One region of the Ectothiorhodospira variabilis genome, then DNA from elsewhere that is predicted to be linked to it. Evidence: riboswitches for the same ligand, from Rfam matches in the RefSeq annotation. Region 1 holds a riboswitch; each other region holds the start of a gene.
The links. Region 1 has a riboswitch for cobalamin ahead of bluB (5,6-dimethylbenzimidazole synthase). Riboswitches for the same ligand answer to the same signal wherever they lie in the genome.

Region 1 (2,263 bases):
TTGTCATCTTGGTTCATCCCCACGCAGTCGGCCCGAGCGGCCCTACCATGAGCGTAGCAGGGGATTCACGAACGGTGAGGTCTTGCACGGGCCGAATGCCGTCGGCACCCGCAGGGGCGCCGACGGAGGCGAGCACAGGGTGAGCGGGAGCGCAGGCCCTAAAGCGGGACTTCGGAGCGGCTTGCCCTGGCCTGGCATGCCTGGACGGCCTTGACCAGTTCGTCGTCCTCGGCAGGGGCATGCCCCCAGCCATCCACATGGATCAATTGCTCCAGCGGTAACCGGGGACGCCAGCCGGCGGCTTCCAGTTCGGGCTTGTCATGGAAGTGGCTGACCCGGCCAATGCATAAATAGGCCACGGGGACGATCTCATCGGGCAGATTCAGTACCTGTCGGATGTCTTCGGGCCGGAAGATGCTCACCCAGCCCACGCCCAGCCCCTCGCTGCGTGCCGCCAGCCACAGGTTCTGCACGGCGCAGACCACGCTGTACAGGTCCATCCGATGGTCGTGGGTGCGACCGATCACCACCGGGCCGGCGCGGTCCCGGTCGCAGGTGATGCACAGATTGATGGGCGCATCCAGGATGCCTTCCAGGCGCAGGCTGCGATACGTCTCCTGCTTTTCGCCTTCGAACATCCCTGCTGCCTCCTCATTGGCGCGGGTGAAGGCCTGATGGGCCCGATGCTTGATCTGTGGGTCCTTGACGACCACAAAGCTCCAGGGCTGCATGTAGCCCACCGAGGGTGCAAAATGGGCCGCGGTCAGGATGCGGGCCAGCATGTCATCGGGCACCGGGTCGGGCAGGAATTGCCCCCGCACGTCTCTCCGGCAGAGCATGTTGCGATAGATGGCCTTGCGTTCGGCCTCGTTGAAGCGGTGTTGATCAGGTGTTGAATCACCAGCCTGCATGTTGTTCCCCTTGTTCAAGCAGGTGGGACGGCAGCCCGGCCTTGCTGCCGTGCAAAGAAACTGTCGGGCCGGTCTTCTGACTCGGGTTCGTCCCGCGCGGACGCCTTCCCGCCCATGGCAGTGGCTCGATGTCTGCGCGATCCCCCTCACAGCGCTGGGCGCGTTGCGGACTCGGTGATCCTTGATCGATCACCCCACCGCATTCCCGATTCTCCCGTGGACGAACGGGCACCCGACAGCGGGTTGATGAATTTTCGGGCACAGTATAGCGGATCGTTCGTCCGGTATACTGTGGTGATGGATGCCCCCACCTACGCCGTCACCGCTGACCCCTTGCTGAAACTGACGGGTTTGCAATCCGATCATGTAGGGCCGGTCGATCTGGAACTGGCGCCTGGGGCGTTGCTGCTCATTGCCGGGCCCTCCGGCGCGGGCAAGTCGCTGCTACTTCGGGCCATTGCCGATCTGGACCCCCATCGTGGTCAGGTGTGGTTGGCCGGCCAGCCGCGGGCCACCATCCCTCCGGCCTTATGGCGGCGTCAGGTAGGGTATCTGCCGGCAGATCCCGTGTGGTGGGCGGACACCGTGGATGAGCATCTCACGGGGGTGCAGGACGACTGGCTGCAGCAGTTGGGATTCACCCCGGAGGTGCGCCAATGGGAGGTGGAACGTCTCTCCAGCGGCGAGCGTCAGCGCCTGGCGCTGGCAAGGATGCTGGGCAACGGCCCGAGGGTGCTGCTCCTGGATGAGGCCACGGCCAACCTGGATCCTGAAAACACCCTGCGCATGGAAGCGCTGGTCATGGGGTATGTGAGGGAACGGGAAGCCGGGGTCATCTGGGTCAGCCATGATCACGAGCAGCGCGACAGGCTGGGTGGCCGTTTGCTGATGATGGATCAGGGGCGGCTGGCCGACCCGGCAATGGCATCGAGGTCCTGAGCATGGATGTGATCTACCTTTCTCCCTGGGATCTGAGTATTGCCGCTCTGCTGGTGATTGCCCTGGCGGTCCTGACGAGCCGCGTGGGCATGGGGCTTTCCCGAAGCCTGCTGGTGGCGGCGGCACGCACGGTGATCCAGTTGCTGCTCATTGGTCTGGTACTCACCACCCTGTTCGAACACGCAGCCCTGTACTGGGTGGCCCTCATGGCGCTGATCATGCTGCTGGTGGCGGGGCGCGAGGTCATGGCGCGCCAGGCCCGGCGGTTTCGGGGCTGGTGGGGATACGGCATTGGCACACTGGCCATGTTCACCTCGGCCTTCACGGCCACCATCCTGGCCCTCACGGTCATCATCAGCCCGGCCCCCTGGTGGGAGCCCCAGTACGCCATCCCGTTGCTGGGCATGCTGCTG
Region 2 (2,263 bases), on a different contig from region 1:
CAACCCTCCCAGCGCCCGCCTCCTGTAGGAGCGGCCCTCGGCCGCGAATGGGTCTGATACCTCCTGTGTGCCTGGGTTTTGCACCGTGCCCAAAGGCCTTCCTCCCATGCGCCTGGGCTTTGCTGCATGCCTGGGGTCTGCCTCCAGGGTGCCTGGGCTTTGCAGTATGCCTGGGGTCTGCCTCCAGGGTGCCTGGGCTTTGCGCCGTGCCCAGGGTCTGCCTCCGGGGTGCATTTCTTGCGGCGGGACGCCGTGAATACGTCCCTGTAGGCTTGACCGCCGCATCCATGCGGCGAACACCCGCCTCCAGAAACCCACCCCGGAGGCAGACCGGACGCGTTGGGGCTTGCGTTCGGGGGGGGGCTCCCAGGCTTGAATGGAGCCTTGTGGGAGCGGCCCTCGGCCGCGAATGGGCGCGCCTCAGGTGCATGGATGTCCATCTGCCCTGACAGTAACCCCTGCGGCCCGCATTGGAATATCCACAATCGTTTGCGTATGATACCGCCTCGCTTCAGGTGCCAGATGATTGACATCCGTCTGGTGAAACGGGAAGCCGGTATGTCTGCCAGATTCAGCAGACCAGTCCGGCGCTGCCCCCGCAACGGTAGGCGAGACGAGGGTTTCTGCATGTCAGCGCAGCAACCCCGGCAAGGCGTGAAGCCACTGCGCGCAAGCGTGGGAAGGTGCCTTGACCCGGTCAAAGATGACCCGTCCGCGAGCCCGGAGACCGGCCTGATGCGTTCACGCGGCATTGCGGAGGGCTTTGCGCGGCTCGTCTTCTCGGGTCTCATTCCGGTGGATCTGGCTTTCCGGTGCGCCTTGCACCGATGGGTCTGATTGATCCGCTGCTCTCCTCGTGCCGCACCCTGGCCCATACACAGGTGCGCGGGCGGCGCACCGGAGAGCACATACTCATGCAAACCCGATCCTTCCTGCCGGCAGCCGTTCTGCTGGCCATTCCTTCCCTCGCTACTGCCCAGGAACAGGTGGCCCAACTGGACCCCATCCTGGTCACCCCCACCCGCACAGCCCAGACCACCGACCAGACCCTGGCCTCCGTGACCGTGATCGAGCGGGAGGAGATCGAGCGGTTGCAGCCGAAGGAGTTTGTGGATTTGTTGAGGGGGCGGGCGGGTATTGGCCTGACCCAGAACGGGCCTTTTGGCAAGACCACCAGTCTTTTCATGCGTGGGACTAACTCGGATCACACTTTGTTGCTGGTTGATGGGGTGCGGATGGGATCAGCAACCACGGGGCAAGCTGCGTGGCAATATTTACCTCCTGCAGAGATTGAGCGCGTAGAGATTGTCCGTGGACCACGAACCAGTCTTTATGGGTCGGATGCTATCGGTGGAGTTATTCAGGTGTTTACCAAGGAAGGGGATGGTCCCGCGAAACTTCGGGCACATCTGGGTGCAGGCTCTTTCAATACCAGGGAGATGGGTGCGGGCCTGTCCGGTTCCACGGGAAGTACTCGCTACAATCTCTCAGTCAGTCATTTATCCACTGATGGCATCAATGTGCAAGACGAGACCGCCGATGATCGCCGGGATGGTTATGAGAATAGCTCCGTGTCGGCCCGCTTGTCTCATGAGTTGAAAAACGGCTTTGAGATTTTCGGCTCTCTGCTACATGCGGAAGGTGAGAGTGATTTTGACAGTGGTGGGTCGGGTGATAGGCAGGAATTCAGACAGCACGCCTCACAATTTGGCGTGCGTGGGCAATTGGCGGACATTTGGTACAGTACTTTTTCAGTTGCCCATAGTCGAGATGAGTTGGAAACATTTAGCGACTGGCCTAGTAAGTTTGAGACATCGAGGAATCTTTTTAATTGGCAAAATGATGTGGCTCTCGCGGAGCGCCACATGCTCACGTTAGGTATGGATTACCAAAATGACCGTGTCAATGTCTCCAGCGACTATTCGGAAACTCGCAGAGATAATGTCGGATTGTACGCGCAATGGCAGGTGGAGTTGGGTAGGTATGATCTGGCATGGAGCCTGAGGCACGATGATAATGAGACCTTTGGCCACGAAACCACCGGCCAAATTGCTTGGGGAATGCAATTACAGGAGCAATGGAGCTTGCGTGCCAGTTATGGCACTGCATTCAAAGCACCGACATTCAATGAGCTTTACAATCCAATGCTGAGTTGGGATCCTCCGTTCGAGCCCTACGGCAATCCTGATCTCGACGCAGAAAAGTCGGAAAGCCTAGAAGTTGGGTTGAATTATGCGTCAGGCCTTTTTTTCGGCGATTTAGC
Region 3 (2,263 bases), on a different contig from region 1:
CTCCGCCTGGGTGGCGGCAGTGCGTTCAAGGGCCAGGATCTCGGCACCCTGGGAGAGGAAGTAGTCATTTCCCAGCCAGCGGTGATCCTGGCTGCCCAGATTGATCACATGGGTGATGGGCTGGTCGGTCAGGTCAGCCACAGCCTGTTCAATGCGTTGGGCCACATGATGGCTGGGGCCGCTATCGATCAGCACCACCCCTTCGTCGGTGATCACAAAACCCACGTTATTGTTCATGCCCAGGTTGGCCTGGGTTCGATTTTCCAGGGACCCATAAAAGTAATGGATCTGCTCTGTGATGGCCCGCGGCTCGAGGATCCGTTCGATGGGTCGGTCCTCACCCGCCAAGGCTGTGGTCAGGGAGGAGATCATCAGTCCAATCAGGGTGGAGAGGAGTGCGGGAGTACGGGCAATCATGCTGTTCCTCGGTCATGTTGAAAAGTGGGAGGCGGGACGCCCCACCCCCCTTTCTTATGCCAATAAAAGCATAACGATATGCCCGATCGCTGCCAAGGCCTCCTGAGGATCCGGCACGTCTCCGATTTGAGCCCGGGCCGGATGCCTGTTAAGTTTATGAGGTTATCTTCAGACTTCAGCAGGTGACCCGGGGCCTTCGTGGCCCATCCATCGGGTTGAAACGGGAAGCCGGTGACATCGCCCAGGCGATCACTCCGGCGCTGCCCCCGCAACGGTAAGTGGTGAACGTGGAGAACCCAGGCCACTGTGAGACCCCGTCCCCCGGGCGGATCTCATGGGAAGGCAGCTCCCCACCTTGAACACCCACCACAAGCCCGGAGACCGGCCTGTTGAAGACCAGGTGCCGCGGGGTGCGGCGTGCCGGGTGGAGCCGGACCGCGCTTGATCTCTCCTCCGTGGCACGTACCGCCTTCGTGGCGCATCCATCCCATCGATGCGCGGGCGGCGCGCGAGCGAGCATTTCCATGATATCCAGATCAAGAATCCCGGCCACCATCGTCACCGGCTTTCTGGGCAGTGGCAAGACCACCCTGCTGCGTCATCTCCTGGACAATGCCCAGGGGCGGCGGATTGCCGTCATCGTCAACGAGTTTGGCGAACTGGGCATGGATGGCGAGATCCTCAGGGGCTGCGGCATTGGCTGCGACGAATCCGGAGAGGACGCCGGCACGCTCTACGAACTGGCCAATGGCTGTCTGTGCTGTACCGTGCAGGAGGCCTTTTATCCCGTGATGAAGGCCCTGATGGACCGCCGGGACGAGATCGATCACATCCTCATCGAGACCTCCGGCCTGGCGCTGCCCAAGCCCCTGGTGCAGGCCTTCAACTGGCCGGAGATCAAGACCGGCTGCACCGTGGATGCCGTGGTCACCGTGGTGGACGTGCCCGCCACCGCCCAGGGACAGTTCGCCGCCAACCCCGAGGCGGTGGACCGGCAACGCCGCGCCGACCCGAACCTGGATCACGACTCCACACTTCATGAACTCTTCGAGGATCAGCTATCCGCGGCGGATCTGGTGGTGCTGAGCAAGACCGATCTTGTGGATGCGGCGGCAGTGGAGCGGGTCACGGCACTCGTGCGCGCCGAGATCCCGCCCCCGGTGAAAATCCTCTCCAGCGACCATGGGCGGGTGGATCCCGCGCTCATGATCGGGCTGGGCAATGCCTCCGAAGCGCATATCCACCTGCGCGCCGGGCATCATGACCATGCCCATGGGGAGGGAGATCATCACCATGATCATGACCACGATCAGTTCGACTCGGTGGTGGTGAGGCTGCCGCAGGTGGATCGCGACAGGCTGCTGGAACGGTTGCAGCAAGTGGTGCGGGATCACCGCATCTTCCGCGTGAAGGGCTTCGCGGCCCTGCCCGACAAGCGCATGCGCCTCGTGGTGCATGGGGTGGGAAGTCGTTTTGACAGCTACTTTGACCGCCCCTGGGGTGCCGGGGAGGATCGCGCAACCCGTCTGGTGCTGATCGGTCAGGACCTCTCGGCCGAGGCCCTGGAGCAGGCCCTGCAACCGGCGGTTCTGGCGGCGACGGCCTGATGCATCTGCTGGCGGCACAACCCGGCGGGTTCGTCGACGACGACTCGGTGATCACGCGTCTGGATCAGACGCCCGCCGATATCGTCATCCTCAGTGCCGCGGATACCACCCTGGCCCTGCTGGCCTCCCAATGCCCACAGGCCCGGTCGGGCCCCGTGGGGGAAGACAACTACCCATCCGTTCGCCTGGCCAACCTGCTGCACCTGAGCCAGCCGGCGTCGGTGGACCTGTACCTGGAT

Region 2: another riboswitch for cobalamin. It lies ahead of LPW30_RS05610 (TonB-dependent receptor domain-containing protein); the one in region 1 lies ahead of bluB (5,6-dimethylbenzimidazole synthase).
Region 3: another riboswitch for cobalamin. It lies ahead of cobW (cobalamin biosynthesis protein CobW); the one in region 1 lies ahead of bluB (5,6-dimethylbenzimidazole synthase).

The regions. Positions count from the first base shown of each region.
Region 1 covers NZ_JAJNAO010000010.1:26,264-28,526, reverse strand. The annotation lists gene LPW30_RS10875 (DUF2235 domain-containing protein) at 1-7, opposite strand, end outside; gene bluB (5,6-dimethylbenzimidazole synthase) at 159-911, opposite strand; cobalamin riboswitch at 961-1,162, opposite strand; gene LPW30_RS10865 (ABC transporter ATP-binding protein) at 1,209-1,850, shown strand; gene LPW30_RS10860 (ABC transporter permease) at 1,853-2,263, shown strand, end outside.
Region 2 covers NZ_JAJNAO010000003.1:167,030-169,292, forward strand. The annotation lists cobalamin riboswitch at 497-750, shown strand; gene LPW30_RS05610 (TonB-dependent receptor domain-containing protein) at 915-2,263, shown strand, end outside.
Region 3 covers NZ_JAJNAO010000009.1:121,743-124,005, reverse strand. The annotation lists gene LPW30_RS10675 (MBL fold metallo-hydrolase) at 1-417, opposite strand, end outside; cobalamin riboswitch at 581-821, shown strand; gene cobW (cobalamin biosynthesis protein CobW) at 942-2,024, shown strand; gene cobN (cobaltochelatase subunit CobN) at 2,024-2,263, shown strand, end outside.